DNA from 2 places in the Hydrogenophaga sp. RAC07 genome. Region 2 is predicted to be linked to the other one. Evidence: predicted binding sites of a transcription regulator. Region 2 holds the regulator's gene; the other holds the start of a gene.

Region 1 (6,358 bases), 1.9 Mb from region 2:
CATGTTCCTGGGCTCGCCGAGACCGTCTTCGGCCAGGATGCCGAGGTTGAACAGCGCGTCGCCGTTGCCCACCTCGGCCAGGGTTTCCCACACCTCGCGCGCCTCGGCGTAGTGGGCCATCTTGAATTCCGCATAGGCCTTGTAGTTGCCCATGGCGGGGTTGCGCAGCCAGTCGCCGCGGTGGCTGTCTTGCGCCTGTGAAACACTGGTGAGCACCACCAGCGCAGCGCCGAGCAGGGTGCGCGGATGGATCATTTCACGTTCTCCAGTCATGGTCACGGGGACTCGATGCGCAGCTCGGTGAGCCAGCGTGCGCCGGGGGTGAAGGGGTCGCGGTCCGTGGCGCCATAGGGCGGCACGGAGAGGTCGTCGGGCGGCACACCGATGCGGTTGAGGTCCACCGCCTGTGGCACGCCCACCAGCGCGGTGGGTGTGGCGGTGAACTGGAAAACGATGCCGTTCCACAGCTTGGCGCCAAAGTCCTTGGGCTGTTTGTAGAAGAACAACAGGCTGTGCTCCAGCCACGCGAGCCGGGTGGCGGAGGCCGTGCCGGGTTGCGCGTACGGATAGGGCACAAAGCACGAGATCTCCTGCTCGGCCGGCAGACACTTGAACTCGCGCATGGAGAGAAAATGGTCGCGCATCACGGCGTGATCCATCTGCACCTTGAAGACGCTCACGCCTCCAGCGGCGGGGCTGAACACCACGCGGCCGATCTTCGTTCGGGCGCCGTCCTTGGTCACGGCGATCAGTGCTTTCTCGCCGTTGAAATCAAACGCGTGCGCACCGCCCCCGCTCAACAGCAAGGACAAGGCGACCGCGCGCAGAGCCGTCATGGCTTGACGGTCAGCACCCAGGTCGAGAGGGTCTTGAGATCGGCCGTGCTCAGGCTGGGATGCCCAGGCATGGGAATGCGGCCCCACTTGCCTTTGGAGCCGTTCTGGATCGATTGCGCGAGCGACGCAGCGGCGTCTTTCTCCGTCGCATATTTGTCGGCAATGGCTGAGAAAGCCGGGCCCACCACTTTTTCGCCATTGGCATGGCATGAATAACAGCCGCTGGCCTTGGCCAGGTCGGGTGCGCCGGCGAGATCGGCTTGCGCAAACGCGCTGGCGCTGGTGATCAGGGTCGCGATGAAAAGGGTCGAGCGCATGTCAGGTCCGCCTGAAGAGGAGTCATAAAAAGGAACAGGCGCCGGCCCGGTGCGTGCTGCACACCCGGCCGGCGCCTCGGAGATCACTTCATGAGCTTGAAGGTCCAGACGGAACCGCCCTGCTCCAGGAAGTTGACCTTCTTGGCCACTTCACCGCCCCACAGCGGCACCGCACCGCCCCAGCCGGAAACCACGCTCACGTACTGCTCGCCGCCTTCGGTCCAGGTGATGGGAGGCGCCACCACGCCGGAGCCGGTCTGGAACTGCCACACGACCTTGCCGGTCTTGGCGTCTGCGGCCTTGAGGTAACCCTCGGGCGTGCCCCAGAACACCAGGTCACCCGCGGTCAGCACACCGCCCCACAGCGGCGCGTTGTTCTTGACTTCCCAGGCGACCTTGCCGGTCTTGGGATCGATCGCGCGCAGCGAGCCGATGTGGTCATCAAACAGCGGCTTGATGGTGAAGCCGGCACCCAGGAAGGCAGCGCCCTTCTTGTAGGTGATCGGCTCGTTCCAGATCTCCATGCCCCATTCGTTGGTGGGCACGTAGAACAATCCGGTGCGCGGGCTGTAGGCCATGGGCATCTGGTTCTTGCCACCCAGGAAGCCCGGTGCCGAGAAGACCGACTTGCCCTTGGCGCCGTCACCACCGGCGGCGGTCGGGTCGCCGGGGCGGTTGGTGTCGTCAAAGTTCGGGCGTCCGGTCTTCAGGTCGATGCCGGTGGCCCAGGTCACCTTCTTGACGAACGGGAAGGCGTTGACCAGCTTGCCGGTGGTGGCGTCGTTCACATAGAAGAAGCCGTTGCGGTCCGCCTTGGCGCCCATGCGCTTGCCGTCCATGTCGAAGGTGATGAACTCGTTCACACCGTCGTAGTCCCAGCCGTCGTTCGGGGTGTTCTGGTAGTGCCACACGATCTTGCCGGTTTTGGGGTCGATCGCGACGGTGGAGGCCGAGTACAGGTTGTCGCCCTTGCGCACATGGCTGTTCCACGGGCCGGGGTTGCCGGTGCCGAAGTAGGCCAGACCGGTCTGCGGGTCGTAGGTGCCGCCCAGCCATGGGGTGGAACCGCCGGTTTTCCAGGTCTCGCCGGGCCACGATGCGTTGGTGGTGCCGGAGATGCCGTTTTCCTTGCCGTCCTTGTAGCCCATGTGGCCCTCGACCACGGGGCGTGACCAGACCATCTTGCCGGTCTTGGGGTCGCGTGCTTCCACGCGGCCGACCACGCCGAACTCACCACCGGAAACACCGGTCATGAGCAGGCCCTGGGCGATCAACGGGGCGGCGGTGTAGCTGTAGCCGGCAGCGTAGTCGTCGATCTTCTCGCGCCACACCACCTTGCCGGTGTCCTGGTCCAGGGCCACCAGCTGCGCATCGAGCGTGCCGAAGATCACCAGGTTGTCGTAGAGCGCGGCGCCGCGGTTGATCACGTCGCAGCAGGGCATGATGCCTTCGGGCAGGCGGTGCTCGTACTTCCAGAGCTTCTCGCCGGTCTTGGTGTCCACCGCGTAGATGCGCGAGTAGGACGCCGTCACGAACATCTTGCCCTTGTTGACCAGCGGCTGCGACTGCTGGCCGCGCTGCTTTTCACCACCGAAGGACATGGACCACACCGGCACCAGCTTGCCGATGTTCTTGGCGGTGATGCCGTTGAGGTCGGAGTGACGCTGACCCTGGGTGCCGAGTCCCCAGCTCAACACGTTCTCGGGCGACTTGGCGTCGTTGGCGATCATCGCGTCGGTGACGCCCTGGGCGCCAACGTGGGCCGTGGCGGCCATGATCATGAGGCTCAGTAGGGTGCGTTTCACAGTGTGTCTCCTGCTCGTTCGTGGGTTGGATGGCCGCGTCCAGGCAACATGCCCGACCGCTTGTGATGCCCTGCGCGACAGGTCAGTCGTGGGCTGCACGCGACTTGAATGGCAACATCTGTGCCAACACCTGTGGTGTGGCGTGCGCCTGTCTTTTCAAGGGTTTTCGAGCACTCGACGCACGACAGGCGGCCGCAACTGCGCCATGTCGCACGCGACACTTGTCACGCCGTGGTGACAGTGTTCAGAAATGAATCAACGGCGCACAGGCCTGCAACAGTCGGCGATCAGCGCCGGGTCGCCGGGCCGCCGAGCACCTGCTGTTCGTAACGCGGGTACCACTGCGTGATGCTGCGGTGCAGCTCGGCCGGCTGCGCGGCCCAGGCCTTGAAACGTTCGGGCACGGGCAGGCGCAGCACCTCGCTCAGATCCAGCCCGCGCTCGGCGCTCTCGCGCATGTGCGCGGTGAGCCAGCGCAGCCAGTCGCGCGTCTGATCCAGTCCGCCCACACCGCTGTGCAGCGGGCCGTGGCTGGGCAGGACCTGGCGGATCCTGTCGTCTTCGATCCACTGCGAGAGCTTCGCCAGGCTCGCTTGCCAGGCGTCAAAGTCGGCGTGCGGTGTGGTGGGCACCCGGTCGGCAAAGACCAGCCCCCCCGCAAACAACACGCCGGTGGTGTGGTCGATCAGCACCAGGTCGTCGCTGGTGTGACCGCTGAGGCGGCGCAACTCCAGCTTGTGGCTGCCGATCTGCAGCACCCCGGGCTCCACGACGTCGCGCGAGGGCGTGGACTCGGTGCCTTTCATCCAGTCGCCACAAAGCCGGTAGAGGTTGTCCGCATACGCGCGGCCCTCGGCCTGCATGCCACCGATGCTGCCGGCCAACGCCTGCGTGGGCCGGTCGGCCCAGGCCTGGTTGCCGAAGAAGTAGTCGGGGTGCAGGTTGAGGCTGAGCACGCGCACCACCGGCTCGCGCGTGATGCGTTCGATGGCGCGGCGCTGCTGCTCGCCATAGGCGCGCGAGGGGCCGGTGTTGACCACCACCACGCCCGCACCGGTGGCGATGAACGCGGTGTTGATGATGTTGCAGCCGTTGGCGCGCGAGAAGTCTTCCACCGCGCCCTCGATGACCCAGGTGCGCTCGGCGATCGGGCGCGGGCGCAGGTCGTAGTCCAGCCGCGCCAGGTCGGGCCTGGCCTGCGCCATCGCGGCGCTGGTGAACACCGCCACCATGCAGAGCAACAGGCCTCTCAAGCGCCCACCTCGGCATCGATCCGGTTGCCGTTGTTGTCGCGCCCCAGCAGCCGGAAACCGTTGCCGTTTTGCGGCGGGAGCTCGAATGTGATGAGCGGATTTTCCGACACCGGCTCGTGCAGCGCCAGGCGCCACCACGGCGCACCCGCGCCGTCCACCAGCTGCAACTGCTCGATGTAGAAGGCCGGGATGCCGGCGACCAGACCGGTGTCCATGGGATGCATCACGCGCACACGCAGGCGCCGGCTGCCTTCGAGCACGTTGTTGAAAAAGCGCGCCTGCACCTGGTTGAGCGTGCGGCTCCACGAACCATCGGCGCGTGTGGCACCGGGCACCGTGCAGCCGCCACCGGCGGCCTGCACCCAGGTGCTGCCCACGTGCCAGGCGCCGTCGCGCGTCTGCACCAGCGCGCGCACCGGCGAGGCCTGTTCCAGGCGGATGCGAAAGGCGAGCATGGGCAAGGCCTTGAGTGGCTCGAACGTCAACACCTCACGCACCGGGTTGCGGTCCACCACCACCTGGATGCGCGCCACGCCACCGCCCGTGTTGCCAAGTCCCCGCGCGTCCACCAGCAGCGGCACGTTCATGGCGTCGTCGGCAAAGACCGGGCCGCTCACCACCACCGCGCTGGAGAAGCGCATCGGCGCGTCGCCCAGGTACTGCTTGCGCAAGCCGGGCCACTGCATGGACCCCAGCGGGTCACCACCGGTGTGATCCACCGCAGCCCACAGCGGCGCGCTGGCTGCGCCCAGCGTGGCGCCCAGCAGCAGGCGGCGCGTGTTGTCATGCGTCATGAAAACCTTTCAAGCGCCGCCTTTTTGGCGGATCCAGCCGCGCTGGGGGTCGTAACCCCACAAGGCGAGCACAAAGAACACGATGCTGCAGCCCACCACCACCGTCCACGACAGCGCGTTGAACTGCCCGTACATCGCATAGCGCATGGCCTCCACCGCGTGGGTGAAGGGGTTGAATTCGGCCAGCCTGAGCAGCCACACCGCGCCCGACTCTTCGAGCTTCCACAAGGGGTAGAGCGCGGGGCTGATGAAGAACATCGGGAAGATCACGAAGTTCATGGTGCCGGCGAAGTTCTCCAGTTGCTTCACATACACCGACAGCATGAGACCGAGCGCGGCCAGCAGCGTGGCACCGCACGCCATGGCCACCAGCAGCCCCGGCACATGCATCAGCGGAATCTCCACCCCGAAGGCCCACGAAATGGCCAGGAACACCACCATCTGCAGCACCGAGAGACAGGTGCCCGCGAGCAGCTTGAATGCCAGCAGCCAGCCGCGCGCCAGCGGCGCGGTGAGCAGCAGGCGCATCACACCCATCTCGCGGTCGTACACCATGGAGAGCGAACTCTGCATGCCGTTGAACAGGGCCACCATGCCCAGCAGGCCGGGCACCATGTAGACCTTGTATTCGATGTAGGTTTCGTACGGGGGGACGATGGCAACGCCGAACACGTTGTGAAAGCCCGCGGAGAACACCACGAACCACAGCAGCGGGCGCACCAGCGCCGAGCCCAGGCGCGAGGGCTGGCGCACAAAGCGGCCGATCTCCCGGCCCACCACCGCCCGCAGTGCGCGCGCCAGATGCATCGGCAACGAAGGCCGACCCGCCGGCGGGATCAGGGTCGCTGTCTGCATGCGCTCTCCTGTTCGTCCACGCCGAGCGTGTCCAGCACTTCCCTGGGATGCAACACGCCCTCCAGCGGAGCCAGGCCAACCACGCCGTCCACATGGCTCACGAACATGGGCTGGCGCAGCTGGCCGTCCCACGCGCGAAAGGTCAGGCGCGGGCCCTTGAAGCCGTCGATCACCACCGAGCCGCCGCGCAGCTTCTTGAGCTGTTGCGGCACGGCCGCCTTGGGGTCGTCCACCAGCACCGCGGCGACCGCCTTGCCGGCGGCCCAGGCGGCCCAGTCGTGGCTCTGCATGGGGCGCCGAGCAGATTTCTGGAACCGCCGCGTGAGCTGCGGGCCGCCGTTGCGCTCCCACTGCGGGTGCCAGGCCAGTGCCACCAGACCGCTGGCGCCCACCACGGGGCGCGGCCACTGGGTGGCGTAGGGCACGGTGCGGGCGAACTCGCCGTTGGCGTCCATCACCGCCACCACCTCGTGCTCGCGTTCACCGGTGAGCAGCCGC
Region 2 (6,358 bases):
TCAAGTCAAAGCGGAACAGGCGGCATTCGATCGGGCCGTTCCACAGCGGCACGCGGCGCGACTCCTTGAAGCGCATCTTGCCGGGCAGCTTGAGGTCGGGTGTGAGCAGCCAGGCGGTCCAGCCGGCGTAGTGGCTTTTCCAGTGGGCGGCGAGCTGGTTGAAGAAGTCGCTGCCGTCGCCACCGTCGGGCATCTGCGCACTCTCGCGCCCCAGGCCGGGCGCGGGCGGAGCCGCCTTGCCGACCGTGAAGGTGCGCGGCTCGCGCGGCGCCGCGCGCTGGGCTCGTGCGCTGGCGCGGTCTTCCGAGCTCTGGCCCGCCACACCGGCGGCGGCGATGCGCTCGCCGTAGGGCGGGTTGAGCAGCATCACGCCGGGCTTGTCGCTCGGCGGCATGCGCTGCAGGGCGTCACCGCCGCGCAGCTCGATGGCGTGCGCCACGCCCGCGCGTTCGGCGTTGCGCTGCGCGAAGTCGACCATGCGGAAGGACACGTCGCTGCCGAAGACGATGGGCGGATGGCCTTCGGGCCAGTCGCGTTGCTGGCGCTCGGCCTCATCCAGGATGGGTTGCCACACGTGCGGCTGGAAGGGCAGCAGTTTCTCGAACGCGAAGCGGCGCAAGTAGCCAGGCGGGATGTTGAGCGCGATCTGCGCGGCCTCGATCACCACGGTGCCGCTGCCGCAGCAGGGGTCGTACAGCGGCACGATCTCGTCCAGCGGCTGGTCGGCGCAGGCGTCCCAGCCGGTGGCCGCGATCATGGCCGCGGCCAGGGTTTCCTTCAGCGGCGCGTCGCCCTTGTCCTCGCGCCAGCCGCGCTTGAACAGCGGTTCGCCCGAGGTGTCGATGTACAGGCTCACCGTCTCGGTCGTCAGGTGCACGTAGATGCGCACGTCGGGCCAGGTGGTGTTCACGCTGGGGCGCTCGCCGCGCTTTTCGCGGAAGCGGTCGCAGATCGCGTCCTTCACCTTGAGCGCGGCGAAGTTCAGAGACGTCAGCGGGCTGTGCTGCGCCGTGATCTCGACCTTGATGGTCTGCGCCGGTGTGAACCAGATCTCCCACGCCACCTCGCTGGCCGCGTGGTAAAGGTCTTGTTCGCTGCGGTAGCCGCCGTGCCAGAGCTGCACCAGCACGCGCTGCGTGAGGCGGCTGTGCAGGTTCAGCCGCATGGTGTCGCGCCATGACGCATTCAGTGCCACGCCGCCACGCGCCTTGTGCGGCGCGTCCACACCGGTGATGCGCTTGACCTCGGTGGCGAGCATGTCCTCCACGCCGGCGGCGCAGGGCAGGAAAACTTGAAGTTGATTCATAGAAGGGCGTTTCGCCGCCGGGCCGCCCCAAGGCGAAACAGCCCCCTCGGGGGGCAGCGACCCGCGAAGCGGCGGAGCGTGGGGGCCATGTTCAAAGCGATTTTCTAAGGTTCGCGGGGGCGATCCGCAAGGCTTCGCGGTACTTGGCCACCGTGCGGCGCGCGCACTCGATGCCCTGCTCGCGCAGCAGGTCGGAGAGCTGGTTGTCCGACAGAGGCTTGGCCGCTTCTTCGGCGGCGATGAACTGTTTGAGCAGCGCACGCACGGCCGTGCTCGACGCGTTGCCGCCCGTTTCGGTGCCCAGCGACGAGCCGAAGAAGTACTTCAGTTCGTAGGTGCCGAACGGCGTGGACATGTATTTGGCGGTGGTCACGCGGCTGATGGTGGACTCGTGCAGGCCGAGTTCGTCGGCGATCTCGCGCAGCACCAGCGGGCGCATGGCGAGTTCGCCGTGCATGAAGAAATTGCGCTGGCGCTCCACGATGGCGCTGGAGACGCGCAGGATGGTGTCGAAGCGCTGCTGGATGTTCTTGATGAACCAGCGCGCCTCCTGCAGGCGCTGCTGCATGGCGGCGTGGCCGGCCTCACCGCCGTTGTCGCGACCGCCACGGTTCTGGCGCATGGCGCTGGCGTAGGCATCGTGCACGCGCAGGCGCGGCATGACCTCGGGGTTGAGCAGGACCTTGAAGCCCCGACCGGCACGCGTCACCAAGACATCGGGCACGACCACGTTGCGCTCCACGTCGACGAAGCGGCGGCCCGGCTTGGGCTCCAGCCGCGCGATGAGGCCGAGCGCGCCGCGCACGGTTTCGTCGTCCAGGCCGCACAGGTTGCACAGTCGCTTCACATCACGCTTGGCCACCAGCTCCATGGACTGGCCACAAATGGCCAGGGCCGCGCGGGCTTCGGGCGTGTTGCGCATCTCCAGGATCTGCAGCCGCAGGCATTCGGCGAGGTTGCGCGCGCCCACGCCGGCGGGCTCCATGTGCTGCAGCAGTTGCAGGGCCATGGCCAGGCGCTGCTCCAGCGCCTCGCGTTCTTCCAGACCCTCGTTGGGGTCGTCGGTGGCCATCCGGCCCGACAGTGCCTGCCAGGCCGCGGCCAGTTCGGCCAGGCTGTCTTCGATGTAACCGTCGTCGCTGAGCGACTCGATCAGGAAATACAGCGCGGCGCGGTCCTCTTCCGACAGGCGCAGGCAGCGCGCCTGGTCGTGCAGAAAGTCCTGCAGGCTGATGTGGGCGCGGGCCAGGTCGGCCGCACTCGCCGTGTCGTCGTCGCCCGACGCATTGTTGTTGCGCGCGGGGGCATCGCCGCCCCACTCGCTGTCGTCGGGCGCCATCTCCACCGTGCCGTCGCCCTCCCAGCTTTCTTCCACCGGCGTGGCGCCGTCGAGCTTGCCTTCGATGGCATCACTTTCGCCGGTGTCGCTGCTCGTGCTGCTGCTGGATTCGGTGCCGGAGAGCATGGGGCCGGGCGCCTCGGGCATGTCGGGCGCGATCGCCGCTTCGGCGATCTGCTCGCCCGCGCTGACCGGCACATCGGTCTGCTCCAGCCCGAAAGTTTCGCGGTCGGCGGCGTCTTCGGAGCGCTCCAGGAACGGGTTCTCGTCGAGCATCTGCTCGACCTCCTGCGCCATCTCCAGCGTGGAGAGTTGCAGCAGGCGGATGGATTGCTGCAACTGGGGCGTGAGCGCCAGGTGCTGCGAAACCCTGAGTGACAGGCCTTGTTTCACAGGCCCTACATCCTGAAGTGTTCGCCGAGATAAACGCGGCGCACGTCGGCGTTTTCCACGATCTCGGCCGGCGTGCCGCTGGTGAGCACATGACCGTCGTTGATGATGTACGCACGGTCACAGATGCCCAGGGTCTCGCGCACGTTGTGGTCGGTGATGAGCACGCCGATGCCGCGCGACTTGAGGAAGCCGATGATGCGCTGGATCTCGATCACCGCGATCGGGTCGATGCCGGCGAAGGGTTCGTCGAGCAGGATGAAACGCGGGTTGGTGGCCAGCGCCCGGGCAATCTCGACCCGGCGGCGCTCACCGCCGGACAAGGCCGGCGCGGGCGACTCGCGCAGGTGGTCCACATGCAGGTCTTTGAGCAGTTCGTCGAGCCGGGCCTCGATGGCGGCCTTGCTCAGGGTTTTGCCGGCTTCGTCTTCCTGCAGTTCCAGCACGGCGCGCACGTTGTCGGCTACGTTGAGCTTTCGGAAGATCGACGCCTCCTGCGGCAGATACCCCAGGCCCAGGCGCGCGCGGCGGTGGATGGGCAGGTCCTGGATGGCCTGGCCGTCGAGCAGGATCTGCCCCGCGTCCGAGCGCAGCAGGCCGACCAACATATAGAAAGAGGTGGTCTTGCCCGCGCCGTTGGGGCCGAGCAGGCCGACGACTTCACCTTTGAAGACCGCGAGCGACACGTCCTTGACGACCTTGCGGCTGCCGTAGGCCTTCTGCAGGCCCTGGGCCTCCAGGCGGCTGATCTCGGGCACCGGCGCGGCGCGCTTGTCCGGGCCCAGGGCCTTGGCCGATGGCATCGCTGTCACTTCTGGCCCTCACCGAGCTGGTTGCTGGGGCGCAGGTTGGCCGGTGGCGCCGGCGTGGGGGCGGGCGCGCCCTCTTTGGGCACGGGCGTGAGCATGGCGCGCACGCGGCCCGTGGGGTTGCTGGCGGTGCGGTTGGCCACACCACCGTCCACCGTGAACACGTCGGTCGTGTTGTTGTAGACGATCACGTTGCCCGTGGTTTCGTCGTTGAGCTGGGTGCCCTTGAAGCGTTTGAGCACGGCCTCGCCCACAAAACGCACGGTGTCGGCCTGGCTGTCGTATTCGATGCGCTGGGCCGTTCCTTCGATGAACTCGTCCACCCCGTCGCGCTTCTGGCGGAAGAAGCCGGGGCTGCCGTTGACGATGCCGAACTGGTTGCCCTGCGCGTCCTGGCGCACCTCGACCTTGGCACCACGGATGACGATGGTGCCCTTGGTGATGATCACGTTGCCGGTGAAGATGCTGGTCTGGCGCGCATCGTCGTAACGCAGCGCGTCGGCTTCGGCGTTCAGCGGCAGGTTGCGGTCGGCCTTTTCGGCCTGCGCCGTTGCGGCAAACAACAGGCCCGCCACAAGGCAGCCGGTCAGAAGCAAGGGATGGCGAAGGCGCATGGAGGTGGTGACAGCAGGAGGATTTGAGGGCACGAAACTTGCATTCATTGTAACGACGTGATGCCGGCCGAACGGGTGGCGCGACGCCTTTACCGGTTCTTTTCTCACATCGATTCAAGAAGTTGCGGCGAGCCGCCTGCGCCCCGGTCCCAGCCTCAAAGAGAAAGCCCGCAGAGCGGGCTTTCTCTTGATGAATGAAGCGCTCCTCAGCCTTTGCGGGCCTCGGCGATCAGCGCATCGGCCACCACCAGCGTGCGGGGGCCCTGACCGTTGACGTAGTAACGGCCGGCCACGCCCAGCGACGGCGTGCCTTCCACCTTGTAGGCCTCCTGCAGCTGGGTGGCCTTGGTGGCCAGACCGGCGGCGGCGCCGTTGTAGAAGGCGTTGAAGCGGGCCATGTCCACGCCGCCCTGCTTTTCGATCCAGGCGGTGATGGCCGGCGTGTTGGTGAGCTGCTGGCGGTCCACATGGATCGCCTGGAACACCTTGCTGTGCAGGCGATCCACCAGCTTCATGTTTTCCAGGGTGAAGTACAGGCGCTGCATCGGCACAAATGCCGGGCTGAAGGCCACCGGCATGCGGCGCACGTTCACGCTGGCCGGCTGCTTCTTCATCCACTCGTCGAACATCGGCTCGAAATTGAAGCAGTGGATGCAGCTGTAGGCAAAGAACTCGACCACCTCGATCTGGCTGGCCGGGCTTTCCACCGGCGCCGTGGGGCTCACGCGCACGAAGTCGGTGCCCTCCTTGGGCCCGACGCGCTGGGCGAAGGCGGGGGTGATGAGGCCACCGGTGGCGGCCAGGGCGGTGGTGCCAGCGGCCAGCAGGGACCGGGAAAAATCGCGACGTTGCATGGAATCAGACTCCTTGTATGGACTGGATTGGGGCAGGCGCAGCGGGGATAAGTTCCCGGCGCGCCCCCGGCCCGGGATCAGCGCTGGATGCGCACCAGCGCGGCTTCAACGCCGTTGACTTCGAGTTGCTCCTGCGTGAGGTCGGCCAGGGCCTTCTGGTTGAACGGCCCCACGCGCACGCGGTACACGGTCCTGCCGGATTGTTCGCGCTCACTCACATCGGCATTGATGCCCAACATGGCCAGCTTGGCGCGCTGGGCCTCGGCGTCCTGGGGGGTGCGGAAGGCACCGGCCTGCACAAAGTAGATGAACGGATCTGCACCGGGGGCGGGTGGCGTGGCGGCGGACCCGGCAGCGGCTGGCGCCTGGCCCAGCTTGGATTGCGCGAGGTCGCCCAGCGGATCGGCCACCGGCCGGCTGGCCGCGGCCGGCGCCGGGGGCAGGCCCTTGCCGTCGGCCGGCGGCACCACGATGGCGCCGGCAGCTTCCGGCGGCACGGCGGGCGCGGGTGCGGCGGCATCGCCATTCAAGGCCTTGTTGGGATTCCAGCCCTTGTTGCGCTCGGCCTCCAGGGCGTCCTGGCCGGCGTTGCGCGAGACGTTGCGGTCGACAAAGGGAATCGGCACGCGGGTGACATAGACCGCCACGGCCAGTGCCACGCCCAGTCCCACCAGCAGGCCCACCACGAAGCCGATCAGGGTGCCGCCGAGTGAGCTCGAGGTCTTGGCAGGTTTCTTTTTCATCGCTTGTTTCACCATCACATTTTTTGCGGGGCACTGACGCCCAGCACAGCCAAACCATTGTGCAACACCTGTGCGGTGGCGGCGACCAGCGCCAGGCGCGCCGTCTTCACCACGGCGTCGTCGACCAGGATGCGCTCGGCGTCGTAGTAGCTGTGGTAACTCGCGGCCAGCTCGCGCAGGTAGAAGGTCACGTCGTGCGGTGCGAGGTCGCGCGCGGCGTCGCTCAGCATCGCGGGGTACTTGGCCAGCAGCAGCATCAGGGCCTGGGCCGGTGCGCTGTCGAGCGCGGACAGGTCGGCGCCT

What was found. Region 2 encodes sigma-54, which starts transcription at its own class of promoters, with help from an activator protein. Its sites were predicted from a motif close to TGGCANGNAANCTGCTTT; they were not measured.
Region 1: BSY239_RS05315 (PQQ-dependent methanol/ethanol family dehydrogenase) is a predicted target of sigma-54. The motif match lies at 3,067-3,084, and genes of this name have one in related genera.

Annotation. Positions count from the first base shown of each region.
Region 1 is NZ_CP016449.1:1,143,720-1,150,077, reverse strand. Features, by position in the region: gene BSY239_RS05330 (tetratricopeptide repeat protein) at 1-273, opposite strand, end outside; gene BSY239_RS05325 (hypothetical protein) at 276-836, opposite strand; gene BSY239_RS05320 (c-type cytochrome) at 833-1,153, opposite strand; gene BSY239_RS05315 (PQQ-dependent methanol/ethanol family dehydrogenase) at 1,237-2,934, opposite strand; gene BSY239_RS05310 (quinoprotein relay system zinc metallohydrolase 1) at 3,246-4,190, opposite strand; gene BSY239_RS05305 (quinoprotein dehydrogenase-associated SoxYZ-like carrier) at 4,208-5,005, opposite strand; gene BSY239_RS05300 (ABC transporter permease) at 5,015-5,860, opposite strand; gene BSY239_RS05295 (branched-chain amino acid ABC transporter substrate-binding protein) at 5,842-6,358, opposite strand, start outside.
Region 2 is NZ_CP016449.1:3,963,304-3,969,661, forward strand. Features, by position in the region: gene BSY239_RS18445 (THUMP domain-containing class I SAM-dependent RNA methyltransferase) at 1-1,306, opposite strand, end outside; gene rpoN (RNA polymerase factor sigma-54) at 1,398-3,038, opposite strand; gene lptB (LPS export ABC transporter ATP-binding protein) at 3,044-3,838, opposite strand; gene lptA (lipopolysaccharide transport periplasmic protein LptA) at 3,844-4,458, opposite strand; gene BSY239_RS18465 (thiol:disulfide interchange protein DsbA/DsbL) at 4,665-5,312, opposite strand; gene BSY239_RS18470 (SPOR domain-containing protein) at 5,390-6,055, opposite strand; gene argS (arginine--tRNA ligase) at 6,070-6,358, opposite strand, start outside.